2 regions of the Paenarthrobacter sp. NPDC090520 genome follow, and region 2 is predicted to be linked to the other one. Evidence: riboswitches for the same ligand, from Rfam matches in the RefSeq annotation. Region 2 holds a riboswitch; the other holds the start of a gene.

Region 1 (7,646 bases), on a different contig from region 2:
ATCATTCCGGGTCCGGCATGCCGGGACGGCGAAGCCAGCCCGTAAACCAGCTTGAACGGCATCAATCGAGTGCGGCCCGGATCGGCATCGATCATGGAACCGCACGGTACTTCGCCCACGTCGCCGAGGCGTCCGTGGCCCAGGGCTGCCAGCAGCGGTCCGCCCACGGTAAAAAGGGCCATCATGGCTGCGAGGGGGTTCCCCGGCAGCCCCAGCACAAAGCGTCCGTCAGGCAGCTCAGCAAGTACCGCCGGGTGTCCGGGACGCATGGCGATCCCGTCAATCAGCAACGTCCCGCCCAGCTCCGCTACGGCCTTACGGAAATGGTCGGTTCCCGAGCGTCCGGTCCCGCCAGTAGTAATAACGACGTCGGCCGGCGGCTCTGCGCCAGCGTCCAGTTCCGTCGTGTTCGCTTCCAGGGTGCCCGGCTCCGCGTCCTGCAGCGCCGCAAGCCACTCCCCGTAGTTATCGCCCACACGGACCAAGCCGCCGTCGATCCCGCCAAGGAGCTCCACCACCGAACCCAGCTGCGGCCCGAAGGTATCCCTGACCTGTCCAGGAGCAGGGACGCCCTGTTCAACCACCTCGGACCCGGTCAGGAGGAACCTCACCAAGGGTTTGCCCAGGACAGGGAGTTCGTCCAGGCCGGCCAGGGCCGCGACGGCCAGGTGCGCAGGGTTCAGCACCGTTGCCTTCTTCAGGAGGACCTCGCCCTCAGCGGCTTCCTCTGCCGCCTTGCGGATGTGTTGACCGTTGCGCGGCTCCCCCGGCTTCGCGGTGCCGCCGAGCGCCAAAACCGGCAGGCCGTCGTCGTCCGTGGCGATGATGCCGCTTTCGCTGCGAAGAACCGCTTTGGCACCGGGTGGAATCAGCCCGCCGGTGACGATCGGGCTGGCCTGGTGTGGTGCCAGCCGCTGGCCGGGTTCGCTGAGGATCCACGGACCGCTGCCGTTGACGGCCCACCCATCCATGGCCGACGACGCGTAGTGCGGCATGTCCTGCAGGGCAAGTACGTCCTGGGCGAGGGTCCGCCCCAACGCCGCGCGCAGCGGAACCGGGCTTGCGGGGATGGGAGTGGCGACGTCGAACGCACGCTGCCTGGCTTCGTGCCAGGTATGCGCTGCATGGTGGCCCTGTTCGGGGGCCTCCGTCATTCGGTTTCGGCCCCGGGCTCCGCATACTGCTTGGCTACTTGGCGGGCAAGGTCGAGGGCGGCGGCCATGGCGGCGTCGTCGTTGGCCTGGCCGATGCCGCGTGCCATTCCAGCCGCGTACCCCGCGATGAATGTGGTCAAAGGCGCCGCGGGACGCACCACGGAGTGCGCGGCCACGCCGGCGACTGCAAGGATTTCGTTGACGTCCACGTCTACGCCCTCAAGCTCAAACGCCTGCAGCAGTGTGCGGCACCATTCCTCGAGTGTCTCGTCCTGGCTTTTCACGTCCGCCTCCAAGTCGTTGTCAATGCCCAGGGCCGCTGCGTCCTCCCACGTATCCACGTCGTCCGTGGAGCCATCGGGAACGGCAACAGCCAGCACGTTCAGCCTAGCAAGCAGCTTGAAGACAGATGCGTTCGTTAACGACCGGGCTGCAGCGACTTCGCGTTCCAGGGCCTGTGTGCTGTAGATGCCGAGGAGGGGCTGTTGCCTGCCATCGGAAGACACTGCCATGGCTCCCTCGGTGCCATGGTGCCCCGCGACTTCCTCAAGGATGGCAGCCACTCCCCGTGAGGCATGCGGCATATCGCAGGCCAGCACCAAGGTCCACGGTGCCGGATCAGTGGACCCAAGAACGGCAAGTCCCGCGGCAATGGCCGCCGCCGGTCCTGCGTAGGCGGGCTCCTCGCGCGCGGACAGTACCCCGTCCGGAAGGCCGTCCTGGCGCGGCCCCACCACCACAATCCGCGAAGCACCCCGGACGGAGTCCAGGGCATGCGAAAGGAGGCTCGCGCCGTCGTACCTTAATCCCGGCTTGGGCACGCCACCGAGGCGGGTGGCCCTGCCACCCGCCAGGATCACGGCGTTGAACTCCATCCGCCCAGATTACCCGTACGGCCGGAGCACAACAGAAATCGATCAGGCGGCGGATTCCGGCAAGAGGAACGGGTCCCAGTCCGGCGCAGGTTTCTCGAGTTCTTTGATCTGCCACATGGTTCCCGTGGGCACGCCGGGCGTGAAGCGAAGCTTCCAGCCCATCTCGGCGAGCGTCTGGTTGCTCTTGGCGTTATTGCATTTCAAGCACGCCGCAACCAGGTTTTCCCAGGAATCCGCGCCACCCCTGGATTTGGGGTGGACATGGTCTATGGTGTGCGCTGTCTTGCCGCAATAGGCGCAGCGGTGGCCGTCGCGGCGGAGCACCCCGCGGCGGCTCACAGCGGTGATCCTGTTGTACCGGGGACGGATGTAGCGGTTGAGGAGAATCACGGACGGACGTCCCAGAATCTCCTGTGGCCCGACGACAGGTTCGCCGCCTTCGGCCACTACGCTAGCTTTTCCAGTCAGCACAAGGACCAGCGCCCGGCGGAAGGTGACTACCGCCAGCGGTTCATATCCAGCATTCAGAACGAGTGTGCGCATGCACGTACCTCTTCACGGCCGCACCCGTCAGGGGCACGAGGGCCGGCTGCCCTCTGCATGTACGGGCTGTGGATCGACACCATAAGGGTAAGCACTTATATGCCGTATCAACGAATTTTCGGGCCTGTTCCCGTGCAGTGTCGGCGAATGTTCATGTGCGGGACACCATGCATGGCCCTCCGCGAGGGGCTTAAAGCGGAACACCCCGCAGGTATTCCTGCGGGGTGTTCAAAGAATCTGTATCAGCCGTTCACACGGATGAAGACCGGGCCGGAGCCGACGTTCACACTGAAGAGTGCAGTGGTGGACCCGTTCCATCCACCGTGTACTGCCATGCCGTTACCGACGTAGACGGCGATGTGTGCCATTCCACCGTAACCACCGTTGGCGTAGTACGCGAGGTCGCCCGGCTGGGCTTCGGCGGCGCTGACGGTGCGGCCCAAGGAGAGGTAGCCCGCCGGCCAATCGTGGAAGTTGATACCCACGGCCGCCAGCGAATTGGTGACCAACATGGTGCAGTCCTGGGTCACTCCCAGCTGGGCATAGGCTGCGGCGGCGATGGCTGCCCCGAGGCCACTGGAAGCTGCAGGAGCCTTGGCGGCCGCCGTTGCTGAGTTGTCCACTGCCAATGTGGCGGTCGCGCCGGTAGCCGTGGAGCCGGATGCGGCTTTCGCTGCGGGCTTCTCGACGACGGGAGCCGGAGCTTCCACCGTGGTCACAACCGGGCTCTCGTAGGAGATGGCCACGGTGGAGTCGGCAGCGATGGTGGACTGCGTGACTGCCTGGACATCAAGGGCTGTGGTGGCCGTGGATTCACGCTGGACGTTGGTATCGGCGGCGTTCGCAGCAACGCCACTGGTCAAGACCAGTCCTGAAGCGGCAGCGATAACGACTGCCTGGCGGCCGACGCCACCGGCGTTGTTGCTGACAGCCTTCGCGATCACGGCAAGGGAGCTGGTCTTGGGGGCCTCAGCTCGGTGCCGTGCAACCTTGTGTGCACTGGTCATTTTTTAATCTCTTTTCGTTTCCGCACGCGGTTGGGGCACGCGCGGTTTGCGGGCAAGCCAGCACTTGGGGGGCATGCTGGCGTACCCCGAACGGGGTTTTAGCGGAGGGTGAAGAATGAAGACGTGCCGGTGGAAGCCACCGAGTGGAGCAAGGTTCCCTGGCTCGGGTTGAGAGCGCTGATCATCATGCCGTTGCCGACGTAGATGCCTACGTGTGCGCCGCCGTTCTGCATGACCAGGTCACCCGGCTGCGGCGTGCTGGTGGCCTTCATGGCAGTCCAGGCGTTGACGCGGGGAATGCTGATGCCGGCCTGGGCGTAGACCCACTGGGTGAAGCCGGAGCAGTCCCAGCCGTTGGGAGTGGTGCCGCCCCAAACGTAGGGGTGGCCGATGCCCGTGTAGGCGATCGCGGCGAGGCCGGAAGCTGCGGCGCTGGAGGCCGTTTCCTTGGCGTCGGAAAACTGTGCGGTGAGCGAGCCGGCGGCCTGGCTGCCAGTGGTCTGGTTACCAGCTGTCTGGGAGCGCTGGGTGGTCTGCGACGCGCGCTGGACCTTCGGGGCTTCCTTGGTGGCCACGACGGGGCTGTCGAAGGAAACAGTGGCCGTGGGCTCTGCAGTGACAACCTCGGTGGTGAGGAGCTGCTGCGTGCTCGTCTCGGCCTTGGAAACATCGGTGTCCGCTGCCTGGGCCGGGAGGCCGACGCTGAGGACGAGGCCGGAGGCTGCGGCGAGAACTGCGGCCTGGCGGCCAACGGTTCCGGCATTCGCTGAAACAGCCTTCGAAAGAGTGTTCAACGGGTGAACCGTCTCGGCGCGGTGGCGCGCAGGGGTAGTGCGTGATGACACGTAGGTAGCCTCTCCCAATGCCTGCGAGGTGAGCTGTCGGATTCGGATGGGAGTCATCCGGCCACGCGCTTCGAGAAGCTTTGTGACTTAACCCCAAGGCCTTCTCTCGAAGACCAAAAGTGGTTCCCCCGCCCCTGCCAGACGAATTTTGCGAACGGATCCTGAGTGGTGGCAGAGCTAGGCAATCCACTCAAGTGCATCGGCCCCCTAAAAAGCCGATGCGCTTTAGACGGTACAACAGTTGAAAGCGAATGTCACATTCAGGTCACGGGGTGTGTCGCGAATGCGAGAGACGACCATCGACTTTGCTTAGAGCCAGCCCATGGGGTCAACAACTTCGCCGTTGACCTGCACCTCGAAGTGCAGGTGGCAGCCCGTGGAGGCGCCCGTGGTGCCGCTCAGGGCTACAACGTCACCGCGGCTGACAGTCTGGCCAACCTTGACGTTGAAGGACGACAGGTGGTTGTACGTGGTCTCAAGGCCATTGCCGTGATCCACCACAACGCGGTTGCCTCCGCCGTACTCGTGCCACCCGGCAAACGTGACCTTCCCGGCGGCGGCAGCGTGGACCTGGGTGCCGCACTGGGCAACGAAGTCCTGGCCGCGGTGGAAGTCGCCGGTGCCACCGGTCAGCGGGCTGACGCGGTATCCGAACGGAGAAGCGGTTGTCAGCGTGTCCAGCGGACTTCCAAGGGTGCCCTTGGAGGAACTGGCCTGGATGCTGCCAACGGACTGGGCGCTGAGCAGCTGCTTTAGCTTGCCGTCGGGATCGGCCTTGGTGGCCACCGCCGCACGGCTGAAGTCGATTTTTGCCGATGCTTCCGCGGAAACCTCAGGCTGGCTGCCGCCGGATACGGCAAGGGCAGCTTCTGTTTGGCCCGACTCGGAGGTGGCCATGACGGGGCTTGTGGCCGGCAGACCGACAGTGAGGGCGAGGCCTGTGGCGGCCAGGGCCACCCCGGCTTTCTGCCCTACGCCACTGGCTGCGGCGAAATCGGCAACCTGGCGCAACGGGCTCTTACGGCGGCGCACCTGACGCTGGGTGTCGCGCGGCCGGATCTCCGTTACGACGCGGGCTGGCCGCAGCTCAGCAGCGGGGCCGGACGCGCGTCGGCGGCCCCTGACGTTCTGCGATGTCAAACTCTGTTCCTCTCTAGAAAGCCTGCGAAGTTAGCTGTCGGATTCGGATCAGAGAGTGCAAAGACCCGGCCCGCACGCAGCGCGTACGGCACACAGGTATCCCGGAGGAAATTGCGTAAGTAGGCACTGCTGCTGCGGACTTCACCCCAAGGCTGCTTCTTCAGGCAGCCGATGGTGGTTCCCCCGCCTCTGCCAGTAGTGGATAACACCCCTGATCTGCTGGCAGAGCTCGGCTCCAGATCAGGTAACGCTTTGGTATCGGCGCTAGTAGATAACTATAGGGGATTAAAGCCTTCGGTAATAAATTCGTTATCTTCCACGGCGCCGCTTTCCGGGGTGGGCCTTTAGCACCTTTCGGCGGAAACTGCAGGTCACGCCGTTCTACCCGACTCTGGTAGTGAGATCAGACACTCCGGCCGGGACACAAGTGAGGCACCCATCCTTTTCGGGAGAGGTGCCTCGGAAGTCCTACGCTCAGCCAACCGCCACGAAGACGTGGGCTGCAACTTCGGGTGGCAGTTCCAGGGCGCCCTCGATGCCGGGGACGCGGACGGAGATGTACTCCCCTACCCGCGCCAACGAAACTGCCGCGCCCGGGCGGATCCCGCCTTCATCGAGTTGGGTCAGGAGTTCAGGCTCGACCTGGATGGGTTCGGCCAACCTGCTCACCACAACCCGTGAGTCCGTGGCGTAGCCGTCCATTGCCTGGATGAGGTTGACGTCGCCCTTGAGGGAGATCTGGCTGGCCCGTCCACCGAGTGCTTCCAAGCCCGGGATCGGGTTTCCGTACGGCGACTCGGTGGGGTGCTCAAGCAACTCGTACAGCCGGCGTTCAACCCGCTCACTCATCACGTGCTCCCAGCGGCAAGCCTCGTCATGCACATAGGCCCAGTCCAGGCCGATGACATCGGCCAGGAGGCGCTCGGCCAGGCGGTGCTTGCGCATCACTTCGGTGGCCCGCTTCCGGCCAACCTCGGTCAACTCAAGGTGGCGGTCATTGGACACGACCACCAGGCCGTCGCGCTCCATGCGGCCGATGGTCTGGGAAACAGTGGGACCGGAATGGCGCAGGCGCTCGGCAATGCGGGCCCGAAGAGCAACGATGTTCTCTTCCTCAAGCTCCAAAATGGTCCGAAGATACATCTCAGTGGTATCGATCAGATCCGTCATCCAGCTCAGCTCTCCTCGAACGCAGTTCTCGCGTAGTGTCCACCGTACCGCGTCCAGACGAGGCGGTCGGTCCCGCGGCGCCGCCCCATGACGCCTCCTCCAGCTTAGCTTATTTGGAATTACTCTGAATAATCCTCCTTCGCGTTCCTGCGCTCCCGGACTGCACCGTTCCACGTGGCGGACTATGACAACCGCAGGTTCCTGCCCGCGCGCCGTGTCAGGCAGAATTGGGGTGTCGAAGGAGCAGTTGATGCCACCTGCCACGACCCATCTTTGACCGATACCCATTGGAGCCACCCGTGAGCGACAACAGCATCACCATTCCCGCCGACCTGCTGCCCAAGGACGGACGCTTCGGCGCAGGACCGTCCAAGGTCCGCCCGGAGCAGGTCGAAGCCCTGTCCGCCGCGGCCGCCACCCTTCTTGGCACGTCCCACCGCCAGGCACCGGTGAAGAACCTCGTGGGGTCCGTCCGCGAAGGCCTCAGCACTTTCTTCCGCGCCCCGGAGGGCTACGAGGTTGTCCTCGGCGTCGGCGGTTCCACGGCGTTCTGGGATGTCGCAGCGTTCGGCCTGGTGGAGAAGAAGGCCCAGCACCTCTCCTTCGGCGAGTTCGGTTCCAAGTTCGCGGCGGCCACCAACAAGGCTCCCTTCCTGGACGCCTCCTCCATCATCAAGTCCGAGCCGGGCACCCGTCCGTCGCCGCAGGCCGAGGCCGGGGTGGATGTCTACGCCTGGCCACAGAACGAGACGTCCACGGGCGTCTCAGCTCCGGTCAAGCGCATTGACGGCGCAGACGAAGGCTCGCTGATCGTGGTGGACGCAACCTCTGCCGCCGGTGGCCTGGACGTGGACGTCGCGGAGTCCGACGTGTACTACTTCGCGCCGCAAAAGAATTTCGCTTCCGACGGCG
Region 2 (7,646 bases):
CCTGTGGCACGGTGGCGAAGATTCTTTGCCCCAGGATCTCCTCGACGCGCTGCAGCCGTTGGCGGCTAGTTGCCGCTTCCGGTGCTGCCAACGATTCCTGGAGATCCTGGTCAAGCCTGTCCACGCGCCGCATTGCCGCCGCCGGCCGGAACAGCGCCCGGAAAATGGTCTCGGGCACCCGGTACGCGGCGGCAACGGGTCCCACGTGCCGGATGAGCTTGAACGGCGTCTTGTTGGTGACAGCGAAACGGGGATCATCGCCGAGTCCACGGATCAGGGCAGCCGAGCGGGCTTCCATGATGTCGAAGACCCTGGGCACGATCAGCCGCCCTACCCTGCTGCGGAGCACGGACGTGACATCAAAGAAGATCCGCTGCCCTGCTTCGTAATACGGCGACGGCCCGGAACGCGGATGAGTCACGGCGAAGCGTGCTTTGCCCGCCACGCAGGAGGCGATGAGGCGGATCCCGGCCAATCCCATGGGTGTCAACGGACGGGTGAGTCCCTGGGCCAGGCTGAAATTGAGGAAGGCGTGTTCTCCGGGAATGTCCGGCTTCCGCGTGGTTTGCGGATACAGGGTGGTGATGGGCCGTGCCTGGGTGAGCCAGAGCTTTCCCTCCTGGTCGATGGCCCACTCGGTGTCCTGCGGAGCGTCGTAGTGCTCTTCGACCCGCTGGCCGAGCGCCGCCAACTCCTTGACCTGTACATCGCTGAGGCAGGGCTCCGGAGGTACCTCGGAGACGCCCTGTTCCACCCGTTCCGTGCCGCCGCCGGCCACGGAGCGGATTTCCACGTGCCTGTCACCGAGGGCGCGTTTCAGGATGCGGCCGCCCTGCATGTCCACCACGTATTGGTCCGGGTTCACAGCCCCGGACACCACAGCCTCACCGAGTCCGGGACTGGCATCAATCACGGCTTCCCGACGGCGGCCGGTCACCGGATTCGCGGTAAACATCACCCCGGCGGTGACTGACTGGACCATTTCCTGGACCACCACGGCCAAGGACACCGTGGAATGGTCGATGCCGTGGGTGGACCGGTAACTGACGGCCCTGTCCGTCCAGAGGGAAGCCCAGCATTTACTGACGGCGTCCAGGACGGAATCCACGCCCACGACGTTCAGGAACGTGTCCTGCTGGCCAGCGAAGCTTGCGAAGGCGAGATCCTCCGCAGTTGCCGAGGACCGGACAGCGACCGGAACGTCGGTTCCCAAGGCCACATACGCGGCCTGTACCTCCTTGGCGACTTCCGGCGGGATCCCTGCCTCGAGGACCAAGGACCGGGCACGGGCCGCAAGGGAGTTGAGGCGGGCAGGGTCCGGGCCGGTTGGGGAGCCGTCGCGCACCGGCGTCGCGCCCGTCGGGGCACCGCCCGAAGCGGCAGGTTCCGGGCCAGTCGGGGAGCCGTCGCGCACCGGCCTCGCCCCCGTCGGGGCACCGCCCGAAGCGGCAGGGTCCGGGCCGGTCGGGGAGCCGTCGCGCACCGGCGTCGCGCCCGTCGGGGCACCGCCCGAAGCGGCAGGTTCCGGGCCACCCGTGGCGTGGGCGCCCGTCGGGTCCGGGCCGGAAGCGGCGGCCTCCATGGCATCGAAGACCCCCTCCATTCCGGCGGACGCCAGCGAACGGCGGTAGGCCGCCGTCGTCAGGCAGAAGCCCGGAGGCACCGGCAGCCCGGCCGCCGACAGTTCACCGAGGTTGGCGGCCTTACCGCCAACATCCGCCAGCATGCCTGCCCGGATCTCCTCCAGCGGCAGGATGAACGCGGAGCCGCCAGCATCCTGCGGCGGCTCTTGTGCCTTTGCCCGCGGTTTCTTTTCCCGTGCGCCGGGATCCTGGCCGTCCATCGACCGGCGCCGTTACCTTATGCAGCCCCGAGCATGGGACCGAAGTTGGCCCGGTCGGCAAGCCGCGGGTCCTCCCGGTCCGGGACCACCAGCACAGGACCCTTGGCGTGGTGAAGGACGCCGTCGGACGTAGATCCAAGGAGCATCCCGGCAAAACCGCCGCGGCCCCGGGTACCCAGCACCACAAGCTCAACGCCCCTGCTTGCTTCCACCAGGACATCCACGGGTGAGCCGTCGGTCAGTTCGGTTTCCACGGTCAGTTTGGGGAAGTGGCTGCGCAGCCAGGCGACGCCTGCGTCCAGTTGCACCTTGATGTCCGCGAACAGGGCATCCCTGTCCAGCGGCGCGGGAACCCAGGCGAGGGAGCCGCTGTATTGCGGGACGGCACAAATGACCCGGAGCTTGGCTCCCATCCGTTCTGCCTGCTCGGCAGCTTCCAAAACTGCGATGCGGGCCTGCTCGGAACCATCGACTCCTACCACTACGACGTTCTCCACCGTGCGCGGACCGGCCTTGGCGTGCTCGGCCTTGATGTGGCGGTCCTCGGTGTTCTCCCCGAGGCGATCGGCGCAGTACAACGGCACCGTAACCGTGGGGCATTTTGCGTGGGCCGGGAGCGCGCTGCTCACCGAACCCAGCAGCCGCCCAACGAAACCTCCCCGGCCCCGGCTTCCGAAGACCAGCAATGCGGCCTCGGTTGAAAGGTCCAGCAACACCCCGGCGGCATCTCCATTCTCCACGGAGGCATCCACGTCCAGGTCATAGCCGGCCACCTTGTCCATGGCCTGTTTGACGATTGCTTCCGCACCCTCGCGGATGACGGAATCGTCCACGGTGGCGTAACCGCCGTCCAGGCCGGAGGCCGCGAAAATCGGCACTGAATAGGCCGTGACGATATGCAGGGGAAGTTGGCGGCGTTCAGCCTCGCGGGCCGCCCACACCAAAGCGCATTGACCGTGTTCCGAGCCGTCTACTCCGACGACGATTCCACCGGGTGCAACGGCTTCTCCGTCGCCGCTCCGGGGTTCTTCAACGTGACTGCCGTGCTGGTCCATGGGGCCCGCCTCTCCACCTGCTGCTTTTGTTCCGGTCATTCTGCCAGAGGTTTCACCCGCAAGGTGACACGCCCGGCCTGGTGCGAATATCCGGGGAAGGAGAAGTTCAGGGCATCCCCTTCCACTGCCCACTATTCTCGGTTGCCAAGGCCGAATCAAGGCGACTTTTCGCCCGCCGCATAACGGTCCGGGCTCGGTTTCAGGTGTGGTTGCCGGACTCTGGATGAACAAGTAAAAACACGCTGCCATTGAGGCTATCCACGGCCCCAAAAGTTCTGTAGTGTTCGAGTCACCGAATGGCCGGCAAGCGTGTTCCAGGACACACCCGGCCATTTGTTTGCGGACGCTGGGGGAGCTTGGACGCGAAACAACGCGATGCCTTCGGGCACACACGTCAAGGAGGAACCAAGCAGTGTCACTCACGCCTGATTCCGGCACAGAGCGCACCACCACCGTGGTGATTGGAGCCGGGCTTTCCGGCCTGGCCGTGGCCAGCGAGCTCAGCCGCTACGGCGTTGGCTCAATTGTGGTGGACGGGTTTGGATCCCTGTCCACATCCGGTCCCTCCGTCCACACGGGAATGCTGCAGCGCTGCGATGCTGCCGACCCCGCGGCCATGCTGGAACGCAACCAGATCCTCCGGCACTTGCGGAACTACGCAGCCAGCCATCAGCTCGACGTGCGGAGCACCACCAAGGCGGTGCGCCTGGACTTCCTGGGAGCCAGCCAGGGCCTGCAACTCGGCGAGCGGAGCGTGGCGGACCTTTCGACTCCCGGCATTGGCGTCCCCGGCCTGGCAACGGCGGGCCTCGCCCCGTTCGAGCCGGCACCTCGACAGTGGGCCGTACACACGGCCAGCGGCATCCTCCTGGCGGACCACATCGTTGTGACGCGTTGCGCCCAAAGCCAGTTGCGCCGGATGTTGGCCGAACTGGGCATCGCGATCGGGCAGAACCTCGTGGCAGCCATGCGGGCAGTGGGGATGCACCTGGTGGGAGTCGGCGAACTCATCACCCCCACGCCCAAAGAGGTGCTGCGGCAAGCGAAGGCCGTGGGCCAGGCGATCTCGTCCAGGGTGGCGCTCCCGGCCGGACCCGGCATCGCAATCGCCTGAAACCGGCACGGCCAGCGCCGCGGCTGCCAGACCAAACCGGCATGCCCGCTACGAGCAGCGACGTGCCGGGACCTTGAGTCCCCAGCTAGCCCTTAACAACAAAAGGCCGGCACCCGGAGAGCAATCTCTCCCAGGTGCCGGCCTTGGTGGTGTTTAAGCGTGAAGCTTAGGCGCCAGCGCGTACGTACGTGATGGGGCCGGTTGCGGTCAGCCAGCTGATCGGGTGGATGCCGGTCTGGTTGCCGTTGATGCCGCCACTGATGGCCTGGCCGTTGCCGATGTAGATAGCAACGTGGCCGGACTGGACAATCATGTCGCCGGGCTGGGGATCGCTGACTACCTTGCCGTAGTTCAGGAACTGCATCGGAGCGAGGTCACCCACGGGGATGCCTGCCGAGCCGAGTGCGCGCTCCACCATGGCGGTGCAGTCCTGCATGATGCCGATCTGGGCGTAAGCCGAAGCAACCATGGCTGCGTTGACACTCCCGGCAGGTGCTGCTGCTGCAGGAGCCGCGGCGGCGGGAGCAGCCGCGGTAGCTGCAACGGTAGCCTTGGCCGTGGTGGCAGCCGCAGTGGTTGCCTTCTTGGCCGGAGCCGCAGCCACGGGGGCCGGCTTCTCGATCACGGGAGCTGCCACGGAGGAAACCGCGGGGCGCTCGAAGTTGATGGTGGCAGTTGCAGCTGCGGTGACCACCTTGTTGGGGGTCTCCGCAACGGTTTCGGCAACCGTCGCCGGGCTGGAGTCACGCTGGACCGGGGCCTGTGCGGGGGTCTCGGCAGCGTGGGCGGCAATGGAGCCGGTCAGGACAAGGCCGGAAGCCGCAGCAATAACGGCTGCCTGGCGGCCAGCGCCCGAAGCGTTGCTGGCAACGGCCTTGGAGATGGAGATGAACGGATTGGGACGTGCGATGTCCGCCTTACGACGGCCGCGAAGAATGCGTGAAGACATGAAAAGGCCTCTCCCGATGCCTGCGAGGTTAGCTGTCGGATTCGGATGGGAGTCACCCGGTCACTATCCCCCGCTGTTAAGCGGAAGCTTCGTGACTTCACCCCAAGGCGCGCTCAATGGCGGCCTAAAATGGGTTCCCCGTCTCTGCCGTAGGTTTGTCTGCGAACGGATTCCGGACTGCGGCAGAGCTAGGCAATCAGGCCGGAAGTGCCCCAAATAGGGATCGGGCACAGGTACTACCGTAACGGATGATCACGCCAAAGTCACATTTGAGTAACGAGGAGTTGGCTTTGCGCGTGTCGCGGTAACCCTTTCGAGATTTTCGCAGGTATGTAGAAAACCGCGTCATTCCGCGGAATTATCGCCCTCGGCCTCGTTGGAAGCGGCCAACTTCCTGCGGGCTGTAACAGCCAGGAAAACCACCAGGCCGACTGCCACCACGGCGAGGCCCACAATGCTCCACGGGAAGGGCTGGGAGGCGGCCGGAGCCGACTCGCCGGAGCCGGTCCCCGGAGCTGCCGTTCCTGCGCTCGGAACCACCGCTCCCGATGCCGAAGCGGACGGCGAGGCGCCCGCGGAGCCGTCTGCCGCCGTCGTGCTTCCCGTGGTGGCCGTGAACTTGAAGGTGCCCTCAATGGGGTGCGAATCGGAGCTGACCACGCGCCACACCACCGTGTACTCGCCGGCCGGCGCTCCCGGGCGCAACTTTTGGACTGCCTGGTTGTCGATGATTTCGACGGCGCCGTCAGCCCAGTTTTCGCCGCCCGCGGTGACCGTCACCCCGGAACCGATGGCCAGCGGACGGTTGTTGAAGGTGATGGAGACCGACGCCGGGACTGCCGCCACGGTGGCTCCGTTGGCCGGAGTGGTGGACTCGGCGACGTCGTGCGCGGACGCGGGGGCGGCACCAAAAAGTACCGCCGAGGCGAAGGCAAGGGCGGCAACGACGGCGGCCAGAAGCGGGCGGATGGTACGCATGGGGCGGTTTCTCCTAATGTTGGCTTCCTTACAGACTAGGCGAATCGTCCGGGCGCCCCGTAGCCGCGGGCATAGGATTTGAGAGCACACTCACCCGATCCCCGGAGACCTTCATGCTTAAACAAGGTTCTGCCATAGACCGCTACTTCAAGATTTCCGAACGTGGTTCCACGTACTCACGGGAAATCCGTGGCGGGTTCGCGACCTTCTTTGCCATGAGCTACATCGTGGTCCTGAACCCCCTGATCCTCTCCGGAGCCGACTCCAGCGGAGCGTCCCTGGGCTTCACGGCAGTTGCAGCCACCACCGCGTTCGTTGCGGGCATCCTGACCATCCTCATGGGAGCCTGGGCCAAGCACCCGTTCGCCGTGGCCACGGGCCTGGGAGTGAACGCCTTCGTTGCCGTCACCGTCGCTTCACACCCGGGGCTGACGTGGCCGGACATGATGGGCCTCGTGGTCTTGTCCGGCCTCACCATGTTGATCCTGGTCCTCACGGGCTTCCGCACCGCTGTATTCAAAGCTGTCCCGGAAGCCCTCAAGACCGCGATCGTGGTGGGCATCGGCCTGTTCATTGCCCTGATCGGCCTGGTCAACGCCGGTTTCGTCCGGCGCATCCCCGACGCTGCCGGAACCACGGTTCCCCTGGGACTCGGCGTGGACGGCAAGCTCATGGGCTGGCCAACACTGGTGTTCGCCGTCGGCCTGATCCTGACCATCGCCTTGGTGGTCCGCAAGGTCCGCGGCGCGATCCTGATCGGCATCGTCGTATCCACCGCGTTGGCGGCGATCCTGGAATTCACCCTGCACATCGGCCCGAGCTTCGACGGCAAGAACGTCAACCCGCGCGGCTGGTCCCTCGTGGCACCGACGCTCTCGGAATGGGGCGCTCCGGACCTTTCGCTGATCGGCAAAGCCAACCCCTTCGGCGCTTTTGAACATCTAGGCTTCATCGCCGCAGCCCTGCTGGCCTTCGTGATCCTGCTCAGTATCTTCTTCGACGCCATGGGCACCATGGTGGGCCTGGCCAACGAGGCGGGAACCGTGGACAAGCATGGCAACATCCCCAACGTGGACCGCGTGCTCCAAGTGGACGCCCTCGGCGCGATTGTTGGGGGCGGCGCGTCCGTCTCGTCCAACCAGATCTTCGTGGAGTCCGGAGCCGGCATCGGCGAAGGTGCGCGGACCGGCCTGGCGTCCATCGTGACCGGTGTGCTGTTCCTGGTGGCCATGTTCTTCACGCCGCTCATCAACCTGGTTCCGTTCGAAGCCGTCGCCCCCGCGCTGGTGGTGGTGGGCTTCATGATGGTGTCCCAGGTGGGCAAGATCGACTGGCAGGACTGGGGCGTGGGCATCCCGGCGTTCTTGACCATCGCCCTCATGCCGTTCACGTACTCGATCGCCAACGGCCTCGGGGCGGGCTTCATCTCCTACGTCCTCATCCGCACCTTCCAGGGCCGCGCCCGCGAAGTGCACCCGCTCATGTGGGCCGTTGCAGCGGCGTTCCTGCTGTTCTTCGGCATCGGAACAGTGGAGGAACTGCTGGGCGTGAAGTAGGCATTCCGGTATTTCAGACACTCCGGACGCGGAACTGCTGGCTTTGGCAGTCCGGGTCCGGTGTGCTTTAAGCATGGAAACCAGCGCCTTCACCGTAGACACCACTCCCAAGCCGTGGACCGGACGCTTCGACGGCGACGGCGACGAACAC

What was found. A riboswitch is a leader RNA that binds a small molecule or an ion and turns the genes downstream of it on or off. The one in region 2 is predicted to bind cyclic di-AMP.
Region 1: it holds a riboswitch for cyclic di-AMP, as region 2 does, so the genes downstream of both, ACIQTZ_RS08535 (M23 family metallopeptidase) here and ACIQTZ_RS05715 (NlpC/P60 family protein) in region 2, are expected to answer to the same signal.

Annotation. Positions count from the first base shown of each region.
Region 1 covers NZ_JBIVXM010000005.1:151,736-159,381, reverse strand. Annotated here, with positions in the region: gene ACIQTZ_RS08560 (molybdopterin molybdotransferase MoeA) at 1-1,154, opposite strand, end outside; gene ACIQTZ_RS08555 (NTP transferase domain-containing protein) at 1,151-2,029, opposite strand; gene ACIQTZ_RS08550 (HNH endonuclease) at 2,072-2,572, opposite strand; gene ACIQTZ_RS08545 (NlpC/P60 family protein) at 2,815-3,579, opposite strand; gene ACIQTZ_RS08540 (C40 family peptidase) at 3,678-4,424, opposite strand; cyclic di-AMP (ydaO/yuaA leader) riboswitch at 4,429-4,587, opposite strand; gene ACIQTZ_RS08535 (M23 family metallopeptidase) at 4,734-5,564, opposite strand; cyclic di-AMP (ydaO/yuaA leader) riboswitch at 5,569-5,809, opposite strand; gene ACIQTZ_RS08530 (metal-dependent transcriptional regulator) at 6,039-6,734, opposite strand; gene serC (phosphoserine transaminase) at 7,034-7,646, shown strand, end outside.
Region 2 covers NZ_JBIVXM010000003.1:199,841-207,486, forward strand. Annotated here, with positions in the region: gene ACIQTZ_RS05700 (PEP/pyruvate-binding domain-containing protein) at 1-1,726, opposite strand, end outside; gene ACIQTZ_RS05705 (universal stress protein) at 1,861-2,898, opposite strand; gene ACIQTZ_RS05710 (FAD-binding protein) at 3,311-4,012, shown strand; gene ACIQTZ_RS05715 (NlpC/P60 family protein) at 4,179-4,961, opposite strand; cyclic di-AMP (ydaO/yuaA leader) riboswitch at 4,965-5,156, opposite strand; gene ACIQTZ_RS05720 (copper resistance protein CopC) at 5,307-5,939, opposite strand; gene ACIQTZ_RS05725 (NCS2 family permease) at 6,053-7,495, shown strand; gene hutG (formimidoylglutamase) at 7,569-7,646, shown strand, end outside.